DNA from 4 places in the Nocardia sp. NPDC051756 genome. Region 1 is predicted to be linked to each of the others. Evidence: riboswitches for the same ligand, from Rfam matches in the RefSeq annotation. Region 1 holds a riboswitch; each other region holds the start of a gene.
The links. Region 1 has a riboswitch for S-adenosylmethionine ahead of AB0M22_RS39860 (bifunctional o-acetylhomoserine/o-acetylserine sulfhydrylase). Riboswitches for the same ligand answer to the same signal wherever they lie in the genome.
Positions count from the first base shown of each region.

Region 2: linked by a shared signal. The riboswitch ahead of AB0M22_RS28015 (2OG-Fe(II) oxygenase) and the one ahead of AB0M22_RS39860 (bifunctional o-acetylhomoserine/o-acetylserine sulfhydrylase) in region 1 are both predicted to bind S-adenosylmethionine.
Region 3: linked by a shared signal. The riboswitch ahead of AB0M22_RS16725 (aminotransferase class V-fold PLP-dependent enzyme) and the one ahead of AB0M22_RS39860 (bifunctional o-acetylhomoserine/o-acetylserine sulfhydrylase) in region 1 are both predicted to bind S-adenosylmethionine.
Region 4: linked by a shared signal. The riboswitch ahead of AB0M22_RS12175 (rhodanese-like domain-containing protein) and the one ahead of AB0M22_RS39860 (bifunctional o-acetylhomoserine/o-acetylserine sulfhydrylase) in region 1 are both predicted to bind S-adenosylmethionine.

Region 1 covers NZ_JBFAYV010000013.1:47,157-51,866, reverse strand. Annotated here, with positions in the region: gene AB0M22_RS39870 (MFS transporter) at 1-319, opposite strand, end outside; gene AB0M22_RS39865 (TetR family transcriptional regulator) at 447-1,166, shown strand; SAM riboswitch class IV at 1,218-1,328, shown strand; gene AB0M22_RS39860 (bifunctional o-acetylhomoserine/o-acetylserine sulfhydrylase) at 1,422-2,759, shown strand; gene AB0M22_RS39855 (homoserine O-acetyltransferase) at 2,798-3,916, shown strand; gene AB0M22_RS39850 (TetR/AcrR family transcriptional regulator) at 3,933-4,595, opposite strand.
Region 2 covers NZ_JBFAYV010000006.1:414,054-418,763, reverse strand. Annotated here, with positions in the region: gene AB0M22_RS28025 (acyl-CoA dehydrogenase family protein) at 1-1,109, opposite strand, end outside; gene AB0M22_RS28020 (hypothetical protein) at 1,229-1,828, shown strand; SAM riboswitch class IV at 1,884-2,002, shown strand; gene AB0M22_RS28015 (2OG-Fe(II) oxygenase) at 2,156-2,929, shown strand; gene AB0M22_RS28010 (tRNA-dependent cyclodipeptide synthase) at 2,929-3,648, shown strand; gene AB0M22_RS28005 (MFS transporter) at 3,645-4,710, shown strand, end outside.
Region 3 covers NZ_JBFAYV010000003.1:1,119,816-1,124,525, reverse strand. Annotated here, with positions in the region: gene AB0M22_RS16725 (aminotransferase class V-fold PLP-dependent enzyme) at 1-1,247, opposite strand, end outside; SAM riboswitch class IV at 1,294-1,407, opposite strand; gene AB0M22_RS16720 (LysE family translocator) at 1,518-2,165, shown strand; gene AB0M22_RS16715 (Pls/PosA family non-ribosomal peptide synthetase) at 2,506-4,710, shown strand, end outside.
Region 4 covers NZ_JBFAYV010000003.1:116,076-120,785, forward strand. Annotated here, with positions in the region: gene fgd (glucose-6-phosphate dehydrogenase (coenzyme-F420)) at 1-67, shown strand, start outside; gene AB0M22_RS12165 (hypothetical protein) at 217-1,188, shown strand; gene AB0M22_RS12170 (O-succinylhomoserine sulfhydrylase) at 1,213-2,427, opposite strand; gene AB0M22_RS12175 (rhodanese-like domain-containing protein) at 2,480-2,896, opposite strand; SAM riboswitch class IV at 2,911-3,027, opposite strand; gene AB0M22_RS12180 (hypothetical protein) at 3,091-3,537, opposite strand; gene AB0M22_RS12185 (FAD-dependent oxidoreductase) at 3,887-4,710, shown strand, end outside.

The sequences.
Region 1 (4,710 bases):
GACCGGCAAGTGCCGACGCGGCGGCGAAACCGACCAGGCCGACGATGAACATCCGGCGCCGGCCGAGGTAGTCGGCCAGCCGGCCGCCGAGCAGCAGCAGGCCGCCGAAGATCAGCGTGTAAGCGGTCAGCATCCACTGCTTGTTGCCGTCGCTGATGCCGAGATCCTGCTGGGCAAAGGGCAGCGAAATGGTCACGATGGTGGCGTCCAAGACCACCATGAGCTGGGCCAATGCGATCACGCCGAGGGCGAACCAGCGTGCCGAACTGCCTTGTTTCTGGGGAACTTCTACCGCTTGCGCAGTGTCGGTCACGGTCATCTCCTCGTCTTCGGAACTCGGTGGCTATCCTGTCAGTAGACGACATTTGGCGTCAAGCGAAAAATGTCGTGATGCGACATTTGGCGGTTACGGACACGAAAACACTAGGTTGCGTTAGGGTGGGAGCATGCTCGAGTCACCGACGCCGACGGGCGCGAGTGCCGCAGCGCAGACCCCTGCGAGCGCCGCGCCGCACGCCCATACCGGCCTGCGCGAACGCAAGAAGCAGCAGACCCGGCTGCGGATCATCGAGATCGGCCTGAACCTGTGCGACACACAGGGTTTCGACGCGACGACGGTCGAGCAGATCGCCAACGCCGCGGACGTCTCGCCGCGCACGATCAACCGGTATTTCGACAGTAAAGAGGACATCGTCCTCGGGCCGGTGCAGGACTTCGGCCAGGCCGTGGCGCAGACGCTGCGCGAACTGCCGGCCAGTGACAACGAACTGGAATCGCTGCGTACCGCGTTCTTGCAGGTGATCGACCGAGCCGTGCACGAACCCGGCGGCGGGCCGGTCTCCTTCCGGCAGTTCCAGCAGATGCAGCGGATCGTGCGCAGCAGTCCCGCGGTCAGCGCGCGCAGCATCGAGCACGCGGACAACAAGAACATCGCCATCGCCGCGGTGGTCGCCGAACGACTCGGCACCACGCCCTGCGCGCTGCCGGTGCGGCTGATCCTCGGCTCCTGGCAGCTCATCGGTCATCTCGCGATGGAATGCGGCGAGAGCATGTTCGACTACGACGATCTGCACGACGCCGCGACCGCGGGCCGCAACTCGTTCTGTGCGGCGTTCGACGAGTTCGTCCGGGTCTGCGGCGGCGCGCGGACCAGCACTTCCGGCTGAGTTCGCGGATAGGTTTCGGCCGTCGCGGGACGGCCGGTTATGATGCCCTCAGGTCATGAGTGCCAGCGCGAAGCCCCGGCTTGCTGGACGGCAACCCTCCAGCAGCGGTGGGGTGCTCCGGGTGATGACCGGGCTCTCGAAGGTCGAGAGCAAGCGCGCTTTCAGGAGGTTCCCGAAATGTGTTGTTGTCCTTCGCCCACATCCCGATAACCCTTGTAGTTCTGGCGAACAACCCTTTTCTTTGGAGCAAAGCTCATGAGTGATTCCACCGTGCCCGCGGCCGATATCGATCCCACCGCGCAGTGGTCCTTCGAGACCAAGCAGGTGCACGCGGGCCAGGCCCCCGACAGCACCACCGGCGCCCGGGCCCTGCCCATCTACCAGACCACCTCGTACGCCTTCCGCGACACCGATCACGCCGCGGCGCTGTTCGGGCTCGCCGAGCCGGGCAACATCTACACCCGGATCATGAACCCCACCCAGGACGTGGTCGAGCAGCGCGTCGCCGCGCTCGAAGGCGGCGTCGCGGCCCTGCTGCTGGCCTCCGGGCAGGCCGCGGAGACGTTCGCGATCCTGAACCTGGCGTCCGCCGGCGATCACATCGTGTCCAGCCCGCATCTCTACGGCGGCACCTACAACCTCTTCCACTACTCGCTGCCCAAGCTCGGCATCGAGGTGTCCTTCGTCGACGATCCCGACGACCTGGACCAGTGGCGGGCCGCGATTCGCCCGAACACCAAGGCGTTCTACGGCGAGACCATCGCCAACCCGAGCAGCGCCATCTTCGACATCCCCGGCATCTCCGCGATCGCGCACGAGGCCGGGCTGCCGCTCATCGTGGACAACACGGTGGCCACCCCGTATCTGATCCAGCCGCTGGCGCACGGCGCCGACATCGTCGTGCACTCGGCGACCAAGTACCTCGGCGGGCACGGCTCGGCGGTGGCCGGCGTGATCGTCGACGGCGGCAACTTCGACTGGACGGTGACCGACGCGCAAGGACAGCCGCGCTTCCCCGGCTTCACCACCCCGGACCCGAGCTACCACGGTGCGGTGTTCGCCGATCTCGGCGCGCCCGCCTTCGCGCTCAAGGCCCGCGTGCAGTTGCTGCGCGACCTCGGCTCGGCCATCTCGCCGTTCAACGCGTTCCTGATCAGCCAGGGCATCGAGACGCTGAGCCTGCGGGTCGAGCGGCACGTGGCCAACGCCAAGGCGGTCGCCGCATTCCTGACCGAGCAGCCGGAGGTCACCAAGGTGATCTACGCGGGTCTGCCGGACTCGCCGTGGTACGAGCGCGCGCAGCAGCTGGCGCCGAAGGGTCCCGGCGCGATCGTCGCCTTCGAGCTGCGCGGCGGTGTCGATGCGGGCAAGAAGTTCGTGGACGGATTAGCCCTGCACAGCCATGTGGCTAACATCGGAGATGTGCGCTCCCTCGTGATTCACCCCGCGTCGACCACACATTCGCAGCTGACGCCCGAAGAGCAACTGCTCGCCGGCGTCACTCCGGGTCTGGTCCGGTTGGCGGTGGGCATCGAGGGAATCGAGGACATCCTGAGCGACCTGCGGGCCGGTTTCGCGGCGGCGGCGACGTGACCTTGAGTACCGAACCGAGTTTCGCCCGTTCGTCCGGGGTGGCCCTGCCACCCCCGGACGGGCGGCTCGGCATCATCGCCGTCGGGGACGTCAAGCTGGAGAGCGGCGCGGTCATTCCGCAGGTCCATCTCGCGGTGCAGCGCTGGGGCGAGCTCTCCCCCACGCTGGACAACGTGGTGCTGGTCGAGCACGCGCTGACCGGTGACTCGCACGTGGTCGGTCACCCCGACGACATCCACCAGCTGCCCGGCTGGTGGGACGGGATGGTCGGACCTGGCTGTCCGCTGGACACCGACGAGTGGTGTGTGATCGCGACGAACGTGCTCGGCGGCTGCCAGGGCAGCACCGGGCCGTCGACCCTGGCGCCGGACGGAAAGCCTTGGGGCGCAAGGTTCCCGGAGATCTCCATCCGCGACCAGGTGGCTGCGGAAGAGGCGCTGGTTGACCTGCTCGGCATCGAGCGGCTGGCCGCCGTGGTCGGCGGGTCGATGGGCGGCATGCGGGTGCTGGAGTGGATGGTCGGCGCGCCGGACCGGGTCGGCTCCGCGCTGGTGCTGGCCGTCGGCGCGCGCGCCACCGCCGATCAGATCGGCACCCAGACCACCCAGATCGCGGCGATCAAGGCCGATCCGGACTGGCAGGGCGGCGACTATCACGACACCGACCGCGCGCCGATGACCGGCATGGGCATCGCCCGGCGCATCGCGCACCTGACCTACCGCACCGAGGACGAGCTGGATCACCGGTTCGAGAACGGCGCGCAGGGCGCCGAGGATCCGTGGCGCGGTGGCCGGTACGCGGTGCAGAGCTACCTGGACCATCAGGCCGACAAGCTGTGCGGGCGTTTCGATCCCGGCACCTACGTGCTGCTGACCGAGGCGATGAACCGGCACGACATCGGGCGTGGACGCGGCGGAGTGCGCGCGGCGCTGGCCGCTACGCCGGTGCCGTGCGTGGTCGGCGGCGTCGACTCCGATCGGCTGTACCCGCTGCGCACGCAGCAGGAACTCGCCGAGGGACTGCCGGGATGCGACGGGCTCGAGGTCGTGCACTCGCGCGACGGGCACGACGGGTTCCTCACCGAGGCGGCCGCGGTGTCCAAGCTGCTGACCGAGACGATGCGGCTAGCTCAGCAGAGCCGTCAGCCCACCAGCTGATATCTGGTCGGAAGCGCTACGCGCCAACGTCTTTCGGTGGTGCGCCGACCAATAGGCCGACGATGGCGTGCACGAAACCCTGGAGCCGTTCGCGCGGGTATTCGTCGGGCTCGCTGACCGCCAGCCGGCCGAGCATCTCGGCGACCTGGAGCAGCGAGTTGGTCAGCAGCGCGGAATCCACTCCGGCCCACCGGGGTTCGAGCGCGGTGCCGATGCGGACCAGCGCTTCGGCCTGATCGAAGATGCCCGCGCGCGAATTGCGCAGGGCCTCACGGTATTCGTCGGGCGCGTTGCCCGGCCCGGCCAGGATCAGTCGCCAGCGGGTCGGATTCTCCAGTGCCACACCGACGAACGCCTCGACCGTGGCCGAGGCCGCGACCACGGGGTCGGCGCCCATCAGGTCGGTCGGCAGGGTCTCGGCGACCTGTTCGAGGCCGCGCTCGCGCTCGCGTTCCAGCAGCGCCGCAACGAGTTCCGCGCGGGTCTTGAACACGGTGTAGAGCACCGGCTTGCCGACGCCCGCTTCCTGCGCGACCGCCTCCATGCTCAGCTCGTGCAGCTCCACCCGGCTCAGCACTGCGAAGGCGGCGTCGAGCAGCTGGGCCCGGCGCTGCTCCGGCGGCAGGCGTGGCGCATAGCGCCGGCGCGGCCGGTCCGCCGCGGCGCGCGATGTGGTCACTGCCGTTCCACCTCCATGCGGTCCATCCTGACAGCATCCCGGCTCGATCCCGAATCCTTCCGGACACAAATGCTACGCAACCGTTGTATTCATTGCAGGCAATTGCTACGGTTGC
Region 2 (4,710 bases), on a different contig from region 1:
TACAGGTGCTGGTTGAGCACGTTGATATCGCGCCAGAGCCGTTGGATCGGGCTCGACTCGTAGATCGCGCTCGCACCGGCGATCCGGAAGAGGTCGTCGACGGCGTCGCGGCAGGTGTTCGCGGCCCAGACCGCCTGCTGATGCAACTCGCTCCGGTCGGCAACCGGAAGCAGGCTCAGGTCGTCGCCGCGTAGCCGCCGGTCGACGTAGGTATCGAACACCGCCCGCGTGGACTCGCGGGCGGCCCGGATCGCGGCCTGTGCGCGTCCGACTGCCCGCTGGATCACCGGGTCCGCGGACGCCGGCTGGAACGTCGGCGGTCCGGCGCGCGTCGGCAGCACGGCGAGGACCTCGTCGAGCGCGTGCTCGGCGGTACCGACCGCGACCCCGGTGAACCCGGGCGCGAGCAGGCTGAACAGCGGAAGCCGATACTTCGCGTCCGCCAGCCGGCTGGGCGCGAGGAACGGAAAGGTCCGGCGCGCAGGCACATACACGTCGTCGAGCGCGAAACTCATCGAGCCCGTGCCGCGTAGGCCGGCCACATGCCAGTCGTCGATGATGCCGACGTCGTCGGCGGGCACGACGACCGAGACGAGTTCGGGCAGCCCGCCCGCTCCCACCTTCGGCGCGCCGTCCGCATCGAGCAGCACGGTGTTGGCCATAACCCAACCGGCATAACCGATTCCGCTGGCGAACGGCCAGCGCCCGGTCACCCGCAACCCGCCCTCGGTCGGCGTGCTGCGCCCGTTCGGACCGAACACCAGCGACATCGGCCCGATCCCCTCGGCCAACACCTCGTCGATGCCGTCGGCCGGCAACTTCGACGCCACGATGGCCGGTGTCGTCGCGCAGATGAACAGGCTCCACGCCGTGCTGGTATCCGCGTAGGCGACCGCCCGCACGATCTCGAACGCCTCGTCGACCCCGATCAGACCGCTGCCGCCGACACCGGTCGGGGTGAACACGCCCCACAGGCCCGCGGCCGAGATGGCGTCGACCACCTCGTCCGGGAGATCGCGGGCGTCCTCGGCCTTCTGGCTGTACTGCCGCGCGATGGGCGCGAGTTCGGTCACCGCACCGAGCGCGTCGTCCAGCGACCGAATGGTCATCAGCGAACTCCTTCATCGTCGGGCGCGCCGCGCCGGGCAGATTTCCGGTTCAGCCTCTCCCCTGCTCGATCGACAGCGAAAGCCCTGTTTTCACTCAACGGACCGAGGATTCTGAATCCGTGAAGATTTACGCCGATCGGGCTCCCGTCGCCGCCCGACAATTGGTCACGGATCTGCTGGTGGCGGCGTGGGTGTACGGCTCGATCAAGGCCGCGCTCTGGCTGCACGACCTGGTGCAGAAACTCGCCGTTCCCGGTCAGAAGCTGGAGGGCGCGGGCGGCGGCCTGGCCGACAGTCTCGGCGATGTCGGGCGCAAGGTCGGGCGGGTCCCGGTGGTCGGCGACGATCTGACCTCCCCGTTCGAACGCGCCGCCGGAGCGGCCCGCTCGATGGCCGAGGCCGGGCACGATCAGCAGGCGCTCACCAACGATCTGGCCATGGCCCTGGCGATCAGCCTGCTGATCGTCCCGCTCGGGCTCGTCCTGTTCGTCTGGCTACCGCTGCGCGTGCGCTGGATCCGCCGAGCCGCCGCGGCCGTGCGCCTGCGGACCGCGCCGGGCGGACGAGACCTGCTCGCCTTGCGCGCGCTCACCAATCAACCCCTGCGCACACTGGACCGGATCGACGCGGACGTGGTGGACGCGTGGCGGCGCGGCGACGACGATACGGTCCGCGCACTGGCCGCGCTGGAATTGCGCGGTCTCGGTCTACGTGCATAACTCAGCGCGATTCAAAAGCGTGACAACGCTTCTGGCGTGCGGAACTCTTGAGTCAGGTCAAGAGTGCCAGCGTCAAGTCCCCGGCTAGCTGGCCGGCAACCCTCCAACCGCGGCGGGGTGCCCCGGGTCAAGACCAGGCCGAGCCGCGTAATGCGGCCCGGGCAAGCGCGGGCTCCGTCGACATTCTGGAGCCCTCTCGAGAGATGGGGGTCGAGCCATGTCCGAAACCGCGAACTCCCCACTCACGCCTGGGCCTGTGCCCGGTCCATCGAGCGACAACCAGAGGGGATCGACATGACTACGGCCACGCCAGCTCTCGGAGACCGCGTGTTGGACACCACCAGGCAAGGATTCGACCACGCGTCGCTGACCGCGCTGTTGAACGGCGACGTGCACGCGGTCAGACTGGCCGGATTCGTCCGGCCCGACGCGCTCGATCACTTACGCCGGGCGTTCGTCGGCAGACAGGATCACGGGCCGCTGGCCACCGACCCGCAGTTCCGGCGGATCGGGCACGCGTTCTCCGAGACCAGCACCGAGGCCGGACGCGGCGCGTACTTCGACGAGGCCCGCCACAATATCGACCGGCTGCGCGATATCGCCTCGCCATATTCCTATCCGGCGGACGATGTTCGGCTGCTGCTGGACGAGATCTGGCCGGCCGGAGCGAGTTTGCTGCGGCGCAACGGGCAGGCGTTCTTCGCCGGGGTCGCGCGCTACCAGCTCGCGGGGGTGGATCTCGAGCCGCACACCGACAACGTGGGCCGAAACCTGCCCGAGGACTTCGAGATTCGGATCGTCCGCCAGCTCTCGGTCAACGTCTATCTCGACGTCCCGGACCGGGGCGGGGAATTGGAGATCTGGGACGACTATCCCGACGAAAGCGAGTATCGAGACCGCTCCGGCGACCGGGTCTACGGCATCGACCGCGCGGCCGTCGGCGAGCCCGCGCTGGTGATCACGCCGCAGGTCGGCGACGCGATCTTCATCGATCCGCGCCGGGTACACGCGGTCGCGCCGTCGCAGGATCGCCCGCGCATCACCATCGGGCTGTTCATCGGGGTCAGCGATCCGGCCGAGTCGTTGAAGGTGTGGAGCTGATGGCTACGACCACGCTGCTCTCCGCGTCCCACAAAGCCGCCTACGACCTGCGCTCGGACGGCATCACCACCGACGGACGGTCCACCGTGCTGCTGGTCAGCGTCGGCGCGGACTATCACGAGGGTGAAAAGCTCGCCGCCACCATCGATCTGATCAACCGGTCGAACTTCGGCCGCTGCGCGATCGCGGTCGCGGACACCCTGCAACGGCACAATCTCAGCGGCGGAACCGATATCGACCGGCACGCTCGGGCGCGTATCGCCGGCGACCAGTGGATCGCCCGCAATATCGGCTACCTGGACCAGATCGATTGCCCGACAAACATATTGCGCTGGGACTTCGCGCTGTCGCATCCGCGTTACGGCGATCTGTACGACGCGATCGAGCACGCCTACGAGACCGACGAACCGTATCGGCACGCGATCGACAGCACCATCGATCGGTTCATCGAACGACGGCTTTCCCGCGAGCCGGAGGTCGATCAAGAGTCGGTGCGGAAGTCGTGCCGCGCATACCTTTTGGAGGAATGCCCGATCATCATGCCGCTGTGGGCGCACGAGGGTTTCGACTACGTGATCTATCCGCAGAAGATCTCCGCCGCGATGGGGCGCACGCGGGAACTCTTCGTCGAGCCGGAGCACCCGGACCGGGTCGCGTGGTTGCCCTTGCGGTTCAAGAAGCGTAAGTCGGCGTCGAACAACACGGAGGCCGACCAGTGACCGTCGAGATTCCCGCGCGGCGGCGGGTCGTCGGGTTCACCGGGTTGGCGGTGGCGTCGTTTCTCGGGTGCATCGACCTGACCATCGTCACCACCGCGCTGCCCGCTATCGGTGCGGATCTGCAAGCGGGAGCGTCGAATACGGAGTTGACGCTCGGCGTCTTCCTGATGGCGTTGTCGATGTTCATGGTGACGGCCGGGCGGGTCGCCGACCGGCTCGGGCGGCGGAAGGTGCTGCTGTTCGGGCTCGCGCTGTTCGTGGTCGCGTCCACGGGCGCGGCGCTGTCGTGGTCGATCGGGGTGCTGCTCGTCGCGCGGTTCGTGCAGGGCGCGGCGTGTGCCGTGCTGTACACGAGCACGTCGACGTTGGTGGAATCGCTGTTCCCGCAGGGTGATCGGGGGAAGGCGATCGGATGGTTGTATTCGGTGAACGGGCTCGGGTTGGCCATCGGACCGGTGCTCGGCGGTCTGCTGGTGCCGAGCCTCGGGTGGCAGTCGATCTTCTGGATCAATATTCCGCTCGGTGTCGCTGCCTTGATCGCGATCGCGTTCGCGGTCCCGCAGGTGCAGCCGGATACCAGCGGCGGGACCGATTGGGCGGGGCAGGTCGTTGTCGCGTTGGCCGTGGTTTCGGCCGTCGGCATCTTCGTCCTGGGTGACCTGCGTGGATGGCTGTCGCCGTGGGTGTTGATCGCCGCGGTGGTGCTGGTCGCGGCCGTGACGGTCGGGATCGTCGCGGAGCGGCGGGCGGCGAATCCGTTGATCGACCCCGCGTTGTTCGGCAATCGGCGATTCGTGGCCGCGATCGTGTCGGACTTCTCACTCGGTTTGTTCTATGCCGCTGCGCTGCTGGTGATTCCGACGTATCTCACGCAGGGACGGGGCTTCGATGTGCGGCAGGCGGGGTTCGTGCTGCTGCTCGTCAGCGGGACGCTCGCGTTGTCCTCGCCGGTCGCGGGTCGGTTCGTCGATCGGTTAGGCGCGCATTCGTTGCTGCCGTGGGGGTTTGGGCTGTTGGCGCTCGCGGGTGCCGGTATCGCGTGGTCGGCGTTCGATGACCGAT
Region 3 (4,710 bases), on a different contig from region 1:
CAAAGGCCTTGGGTGGTGGCGTAGTTCCAGGTCGGGCCGGTGTGGACGAGGGTGGCCACGGCTTGGATCAGGCGGTCTACGTCGGCGGGGGTGGTGCCGAGGCCGATGCTGGCGCGCAGGGCGCCGTCGAGGTCCAGGCGGGCGATCAGCGGGTGGGCGCAGAAGCGGCCGTCGCGGACGCCGATGCCATGTTCGGCGGAGAGGTAGGCGGCGACGTGGCCGGGGACGAATCCGTCCAGGGTGAAGGCGACGATGCCGACGGTGTCGGGGGCGTCGGTCCAGATGCGCAGCAGGTTGACGCCGGGGATGGCGGCGAGGCCGTCGCGGAGTCGGTCGGCGAGCCGATGTTCGGTGGCGGCGAGGGTTTCCGCATCGATCGCACAGAGCGCGTCACAGGCGGCGGCGAGCGCGGCGGCGCCGAGCACGTTGGGCGAACCGCCCTCGTGCCGCTGCGGCGCGGGCGCCCACTCGGCGCCGGTGGTGGTGACCTCGCGGACCGCGCCGCCGCCGGCCAGGTAGGGCTCCGCACGGTCGAGCCAGTCACGCCTTCCGACCAGCACGCCCGCGCCGAACGGCGCGTACAGCTTGTGCCCGGAGAACGCGAGGTAGTCGATGCCGCTGTCGCGCAGGCTGATTCGCCGATGCGGCGCGAGCTGGGCCGCGTCCACCAGGATGCGGGCGCCGCACTGGTGGGCGATGGTAGCCAGGCGTTCGAGCGGCAGCACCTCGCCGGTGACGTTGGACGCGCCGGTCACCGCGAGCAGCGCGGCGGGCTTGCTGCACAGCTCGGCGACCAGCCGCCCGATGGTCTCCTCGACGGTGGTGGCGGCCTGCACGACGCGGCGGCCGTGCCTGGTCCAGGGCAGGAAGTTGGCGTGATGCTCGATGTCGAGCACCACGGTGTCGCCGGGCACGCAGGCGGCGAGCAGGTTCAGCGAGTCGGTGGTGTTGCGGGTGAACACGACGACCTGGTCGTCGGCCGCGTCGAGGAAGCGGGTGACCGAACCGCGGGCGGCCTCGTAGCACTCGGTGGAGATCCGCGAGGCGTAGCCGGCGCCGCGGTGCACGCTCGCGTAGAACGGCAGCAGCTGCTGAATCCGGTCGGTGACCTGGGCCAAGGCCGGCGCGCTCGCGGCGTAGTCGAAGTTGGCGTAGGTGGTCGTCCCACCCTGGACCAGCGGCACCTGGAGGTCGTCACCGGAAACCCGGGCGAGGGGGGCACAGTCCTGGGTCACAACAGCAGTCATCACGAAATCCCGTCGGCTCTGGGACCCGCAATCAGGAGATTCGTCGAGTCCGCGCTTGCCACACCCGGTCGGGCGTCGGCCTGGTCGTCACCCGGAGCACCCCACCGCGGAGGAGGGTTGCCGACCAGCAAGCCGGGGCTGAACGCTGGTACTCATGACCTGATCCGAGATTGGCAGACAGCCCCCCGCGCTGTCAACCATGATCTTGTCGCGTGTGTCGGCAGGCGATAAAGCGTTGCCAATCCGGCCGTTCTGGGTTCACATCGTGGGGTGTCACTTTCGCTGCTGATCAGCTTCATCGGCCTGTGCGTCCTGCTGGCGCTCACGCCGGGGCCGGATTCGTTCCTCGTGCTGCGGTTCTCGCTGGTCGACGCGCGACCGGGGATCGCCGCCGCGATCGGGTCGGCGCTGGGCGGGATCCTGTGGGCGGTGGTGGTCGCCGCGGGTGTCGCCGCACTGCTGGAGCAGTCCGCGACGGCGTACCGCACGCTCAAGCTGATCGGCGGAATCTACTTGGTGTACTTGGGTATTCGCGCGCTGCTCGATCAGCGGCGGCAACGCCGGGCGGCCCGGGAATCCGGCGCTGCCGAGGACCTGACGCCCGCCGCCCGCGGCACCCGCACCTCGGTTCGCTCGGCGTTCACCGCGGGCGTCGTCTCGTGCATGTTCAACCCGAAGGTCGGCCTGTTCTACCTCGCCGTGCTGCCCCAGTTCCTGACCGAGGTCACCTTCGCCAACACACTCGCGCTCGGCGCCGTCGAATCGTCGATCGCCGCGGTAGCGATGGTGCTCCTGGCCCTGGCGGCCTCCCGCGCGGTCGCGCTGCTGCGCCGCCCGAAGCTCCGGGATCGGCTCGAACAGGTCAGCGCCGCCATCCTGGCCACCATCGGCCTCGGCACCGCCGCCTCCGCGGCCTGACCCGATCCGCCCCGAAACGCCCTGAGCTGCAAGATCACCAAGCTCATGTGGGGAATCACACCGGCCTGGACGGGTCGGCGCAGCGACCGCCTGGCGAACCCCACGCGCGACCCGTCCACCAGGCATTGCTTCGGCGTGCCCGACAGAAATCGCCACGACCTGCAACAACCCGGCCTGCCGTCGAGCAGTAGGCAACCGCGCCGGTGAACAACAAACGTCGACAACCCCGAGTACCGTGGACAACTGGTCACCACAGTGTTTGCCAACTGGTAACCCAGCTATGACACAAACAACATCAGGGAAGTGCGAGGCAGGTCGAATGGGAGGTGGGCAGGGCGTCATGCTCCAACCACAGGTTGATGCGACGATTGATCCCCTGCTCCGGACCGCGCACACGCCGCCGGCCCGGACCCTCGTCGACATCCTGACCGCGACCGCGCTGACCCATCCCGATGCCCCCGCCATCGACGACGGCCAGGTGGTGCTCAGCTACCTCGAACTCGTCGTCGAGATCGAGAAGACCATGGCCAGGCTCGCCAACGCGGGCGTGCGGCCGGGCGATCGGGTCGGCGTGCGGATGCCGTCCGGCTCCCGGGAGCTCTATCTGACCATCCTCGCCGTCCTGTACGCGGGCGCGGCGTATGTGCCGGTCGACGCCGACGACCCGGACGAACGCGCCCAGTTGGTCTTCGGCGAAGCGCAGGTCACCGCGATCGTCACCGGCGCGGGCATCGAGACCACCCCGGCGGGCATCCGGGCCACCGCGGACAACCCGGCCGACGCGAGCAAGAGCACCCTGCCGACCCCCGCCGACGACGCCTGGATCATCTTCACCTCCGGCTCCACCGGAACGCCGAAAGGTGTTGCGGTGACTCATCGCAACGCCGCCGCGTTCGTGGACGCCGAGGCAAATCTCTTCCTGCCGGACGCCCCGATCGGCCCCGGCGACCGGGTGCTGGCCGGACTCTCGGTCGCCTTCGACGCCTCCTGCGAGGAGATGTGGCTGGCCTGGCGCAACGGCGCCTGCCTGGTCCCCGCGCCGCGCGACCTGGTGCGCACCGGCGCCGACCTCGGCCCGTGGCTGGTCCGCCGGGAGATCAGCATCGTCTCCACCGTGCCGACGCTGGCCGCGACCTGGCCCGCCGAGGCGCTGGACGCGGTCCGGCTGTTGATCTTCGGCGGCGAGGCGGTGCCGCCGGAACTCGCGGAACGCCTTGCCGGGAACGGGGATACCGATCGCGAGGTCTGGAATACCTACGGCCCCACCGAGGCAACGGTGGTCGCCTGCGCCGCGCTGCTCGATGGCTCGTGGCCGATCCGGATCGGCCTGCCGCTCGACGGCTGGGATCTCGTGGTGATCGACGCGGCCGGAAGCCCGGTGGCCGAGGGCGAATCCGGCGAACTGGTGATCGGCGGCGTCGGCCTGGCCCGCTACCTCGATCCGGCGAAGGACGCGGAGAAGTACGCGCCGCTGCCTTCGGTCGGCTGGGATCGCGCCTATCGCAGCGGCGATCTGGTCCGCAACGACAGCGCGGGCCTGGTCTTCCTCGGCCGCGCCGACGACCAGATCAAGCTCGGCGGCCGGCGAATCGAGCTCGGCGAGATCGACAACGCGCTGCAACACCTGCCCGGGGTCGCCGGCGCGGCCGCCGCGATCCGAACAACCAAGGCGGGCAACAAGATCCTGGTCGGCTACCTCACCGGACCCGGCCCCGATTTCGACACCAAGGCGGCCAGAGCCCAACTCGCCGAACAGCTTCCGGCCCCGCTGGTCCCCCGGCTCGCGATCGTCGACGAACTGCCCACCCGCACCTCGGGCAAGGTCGACCGCAACGCCCTGCCCTGGCCGCTGCCGAACAGCACCGAGGACGACAACGACAACGATTTGACCGGCACCGCGCAATGGGTTGCGCAGCTGTGGGATTCGGTGCTGGGCGGCGAGGTCACCGACCTCGACGCCGACTTCTTCGACCTGGGCGGCGGTTCGCTCGCGGCGGCCCAGATGGTCACCGCGCTGCGTGCGCGTTATCCGCAGATCACCGTCGCCGACCTCTACGACCATCCCCGGCTCGGCGCGCTGGTGGAACTGCTGGAGCAGAGCACCCCGGCCGTCGCCGTCGAGGAACGCGTCGTGCGACCGACGCCGCGGCGCGCGCAGTGGACGCAGGTGCTCGCCACCATCCCGCTCACCACGCTCACCGGCCTGCAATGGCTCACCTGGCTGGCCATCGTCGGCAATGTCGCGGGCTGGTCCGGCTCGCTGCCGTGGCTGCCGCACCTGTCCTGGTGGTGGACCCTCGCCGCGTTCCTGCTCTTCATCTCCCCGCCCGGCCGGATGGCGATCTGCGTGGCCGGCGCTCGGCTGCTGCTGCGCGGGGTCGAACCCGGCCGGTATCCGCGCGGGGGGTCGGTGCACCTGCGGCTGTGGGCCGCGGTGCGCCTGTCCGAGGCCAGCGGCGCCGAAAACCTCTCCGGCGCACCGTGGATGGTGCCCTTCGCCCGGGCGCTCGGCGCGAAGATCGGCAAGGGTGTCGACCTGCACACC
Region 4 (4,710 bases), on a different contig from region 1:
CGACCAACGCCGCTTCCTCGACCTCTTCCAGCGCGATCTGGCGCCCCGCCTGCGCGCACTGGGCTGATCCACAGACCACCCATACGTCTCACAGGGACTGAACTCCCTGTGAGACGTATGCAGGCTCTGTGGGGCCAGTTATCCCCAACCCTGGACTTGTCCACATTTGACCACGGGGGTCTGGTGGACGACGGTTCGGTCACCGAGGATCGCCGCATGGACGTTCCCCAGGTGACTAGCCGCGCGAGCGCGCTGCGGGATGGGTACACCGATCGTGAGCTGCGGGCCGGGTGGCGACGGGTTCGCCGCGGCTACTACCTCGATGCCGAAGGTGCCGCGGATCTGACTGTCGCCCAACAACATCTGACGCGCACTGACGCTGTCGCACAAGCTTCCAGCCCGGACGCGATCATCAGCCATATCTCGGCGGCGGTAGCGCACGACCTCGACGTATGGGCCGCACCGCTGACGCGAGTTCATCTGCTACGCAACCGTTCGACCGGCGGACGTGCCACCCGGCAACTGCTGTTGCATTCGATGCGCATCACCCCCGACGAAGTCGTGCGGGTCGGCAACCGACAGGTCACCACCGTGGCGCGCACTGTCATCGACTTGGCCCGGACGCTGCCGTTCGAACAAGCAGTCGTCATCGGGGACAGCGCCCTGCGACTCGAAAAGACAACCCGCGCCGGTTTGATCGAGCAGCTCGCACGCTATTCCGGGCCAGGCACTCCGGCGGCGCGACGAGTAGTCGACTTCGTGGACGGCCGCTCCGAGAGCCCCGGTGAATCGCGCAGCCGGGTCGCACTGCACGCGGCGCACTTCCCGAAACCAGAACTCCAGGCCCGCATCGTCACCCCCGATCACCGCTTCGTCGCCAGGGTCGACTTCCTGTTCCCCGAACTCGGCCTTGTCGGCGAATTCGACGGACTTGCGAAGTACCGCAGCCATTTACGCGGCTCCCGGCCGCCGGAAGACGTCGTCATCGCCGAAAAGGCCCGCGAGGACGCCCTGCGCGCGCTCGGCTGGCTCGTCGTCCGCTGGACCTGGCACGAACTCGGCACCACCACCTGGCTCACCCGCCTCACCCAAGCGGCCCGAATCGCCCGGTCCGCCCGCCGCACCGGCTACTGGCACCCGGAACCCACAGACCGTCCACACGTTTCACAGGGCATCAACCCTCTGTGAGACGTACGGACGGTCTGTGGGTTGCTAGCTCAGCGCGTGGTCGAGGTCGGAGAGGAGGTCCTCGACGTCTTCGAGGCCGACGGAGATGCGGACTACGCCGTCGGAGAGGCCGATGGTGGCTCGGCCTTCCGGGCCCATGGCGCGGTGGGTTGTGGTGGCGGGGTGGGTGATCAACGACTTGGCGTCGCCGAGGTTGTTCGAGATGTCGATGATGCGCAGGCGGTTGAGGACTTCGAAGGCGCGCTTCTTCGCCTCGTTCGCGGGCGCGTTCAGCTCGAAGGTGACCACGGTGCCGCCGGCACTCATCTGGCCGGTGGCCAGGTCGTGCTGCGGATGTGATTCCAGGAACGGGTATTTCACCCAGCTGACCGAGTTGTTGGTCTCCAGGAAGCGGGCGATGCGCAACGCGGATTCGGTCGAATGCCGCACCCGCAGCGGCATCGTCTCCAGACCCTTGAGCAGCGTCCACGCGTTGAACGGGCTCAGCGCCGGACCGGTATGGCGCATCAGCGTTTTCACCGGCCCGTCGATGTAATCTTTGGCGCCGAGGATCGCGCCGCCGAGCACCCGGCCCTGGCCGTCGATGTGCTTGGTACCCGAGTAGACGACCACGTCGGCACCCAGCTCGAAACCGCGTTGCAGCAAGGGCGTGGCAAAGACGTTGTCCAGCACCACCTTCGCGCCCGCGGCATGCGCGAGCTCGGTGACCCGGCGCACGTCGACCAGGGTCTGCATGGGGTTGGCCGGCGTCTCGAAGAACACCGCCTGGGTCGGCACCGACAGCGCCTGCTCCCACTGGTCCAGATCCTCGCCGTCGACGAAGACGGTCTCCACGCCCCAGCGCGGCAGGATCTCGTTGCACACCACGAAGCAGGACCCGAACAGGCTGCGCGCGGCCACAAGTCGATCACCGGCGCCGAGCAGCGCGCCCAGCGCGGTGAACACCGCGGACATCCCGCTCGCGGTCGCGAAGCAGGCCTCGGCGCCGTCGAGCAGCCGCATCCGCTCCTCGAACATGGCGACCGTCGGGTTGCCGTAACGGGAGTAGACGAAATGCTCGACGTCGCCCGTGAACGCGGCTTCGGCGGCCTCCGCGCTCTCGTAGACGAAGCCGGAGGTCAGATACAGCGCCTCGGAGGTTTCCTCGAAACCGGAGCGGCGCAACCCCCCTCGCACGCCGAGGGTCGCCGGGCCGACGCCCTCGGGCAGCGGCTTGTCGAACGCACCACCTGTGATCACGACTGCCTCCCGACAGAGCTCCGCGACAACGCGTCAACCGAACAGCACGTGCTCATGACTGCCGCCAGGGCAGGCCGAGGGCGCGCCAGCCGGCGCCGCCGCGATGTCCGTCCGCGTCGACCGGGCCCTCGAAGCCCTCGAGCACGTTGTACGAGGTGCCGAACCCGGCCTGGGTCGAGGCGATCGCCGCGCCGATCGAGCGCTGGCCCGAACGACAGAGGAAGATCACCGGAGCCTCCGGGTTGTGCCCGTCGAGCGCCGTGACCAGCTGCTCGGTGAACTCGCCGTTGCGCGTCCCGGTCGAATCGACCCACTCGATCAGTACCGTCGGGCGCTCGATCGAGCTGGTGTCGGGCACGCCGACGAACTTCCATTCGGCCTCGGTGCGCACGTCGACCAGGACGGCTTCGGGGTTGTCGCGCAACAGATCCCAAGCCTGCTGCGGGGTGATGTCACCGGCATAACTCATCTGGACCCTCCTAGAATCCGCACTTGCCACGCTCAGGTTTGACGCGCGGCCAGGTCGTCACCCGGAGCACCCCACCGCGGAGGAGGGTTGCCGACCAGTATTGCCGGGGCTTGACACTGGTTCTCATGACCTTCTGCTGAGATTGCCTGGACGAGGGTCACCCTGTCAAATGGCTGCTCACGGTATGAGAATGCTCAATTACAGACCAACCATTTGTCTCCCGAGCGGGTCAGATTCCAGGTGGAAGTCTGCTCGTCACCGTCGACCTTGGTGGTGACCGTTGCCTTCGCCCGATCGCCGTCGCGCTGCGGATCGACGAGTTTCGTGATTTCCACGGTCTTTCCGCCGCCGGAACGCCCGGCGAGTGGGGAGCGTTTCGGGTCGAAGCCCGCGCAGCCCGCACCAGGTGGGGGCACCAGGTCGGTGCTGTTGGACCCCTCGACGAAGTTGCGCACCGCGGCGGCGATCCGGTCGGAATCTGTGACATTTTTCTCAGCGGGCGACATGACCCCGCCGATGATGATCGCGCCGAGCACGATGACCGCGATCACGGCCGCGGCGACGAACGGTGCCACGGAACGCTTGTCGGTCTGGTCGACCGTGATGACTTCGTCCTCGGCGGGTGACTCCTGATCGCTCATACGACGATGATCCCTGGTCGGCGGGGATATCCGGTGCTCGCCCCCACCGCGGGCGAACGCGAGCGGCGAAGGTCGTCGCGCCGCGCGGGGATCAACGCCGCGCAATCGGGTAACCCGGACAGAACGCCCGGGGCGGCATCCATTCAGTTCACGCACCGCCGGGGGCCGCCTCGGCCGCCACGGATAGAATCGCGAGACTGCGGCCTGCTGTCATAGCCGCGACTGGGGTGGCCACGAGCCGACAACCTCAGTGTCCGCGCCGTCAGGTGCAACCAGCCAGCGCGTAACTTAGCCTAGGCTAAGGAAGACGCCGTTAATTTGTTCTCGACCATAAGGGTGCGCGTAAAAGATGACCGAACAGAGTGCAGCTGACCGCCCGCTCCGCATCGCCATCGTTGGCGCCGGGCCTGCGGGAATCTATGCCGCCGACGCCCTGATGAAGTCGGATGCCGAGGTGAGCATCGACCTGTTCGAGCGCATGCCCGCGCCGTTCGGGCTGATCCGCTACGGCGTCGCGCCGGACCACCCGCGGATCAAGGGCATCATCACCGCCCTGCACAAGGTGCTGGACAAGCCGCAGGTCCGCCTGCTCGGCAACATCGACTACGGCACCGACATCACCCTCGATGACCTGCGCACCTTCTACGACGCGGTGATCTTCTCCACCGGCGCCAACGCCGACCGCGCGCTCGGCATCCCCGGCATCGGCCTGGACGGCTCCTACGGCGCCGCCGACTTCGTCTCCTGGTACGACGGCCACCCGGACGTGCCGCGCACCTGGCCGCTGGACGCGGAGAAGGTCGCCGTGCTCGGCGTCGGCAATGTCGCGCTCGACGTGGCCCGCGTGCTGGCCAAGACCGGCGACGAGCTGCTGCCGACCGAGATCCCGCCGAACGTCTACGCCGGCCTCAAGGCCAACAAGGCGCTCGAGGTGCACGTGTTCGGCCGCCGCGGCCCGGCCCAGGCCAAGTTCACCCCGCTGGAACTGCGCGAGCTGGATCATTCGCCGACCATCGAGGTCATCGTCGATCCCGAGGACATCGACTACGACGAGGGCTCCGAGGCCGCGCGCCGGCACTCCAAGCAAGTCGACATGATCGCGAACACGCTCGAGCAGTGGGCGATTCGCGACGTCGGCAACCGCCCGCACAAGCTGTTCCTGCACTTCTTCGA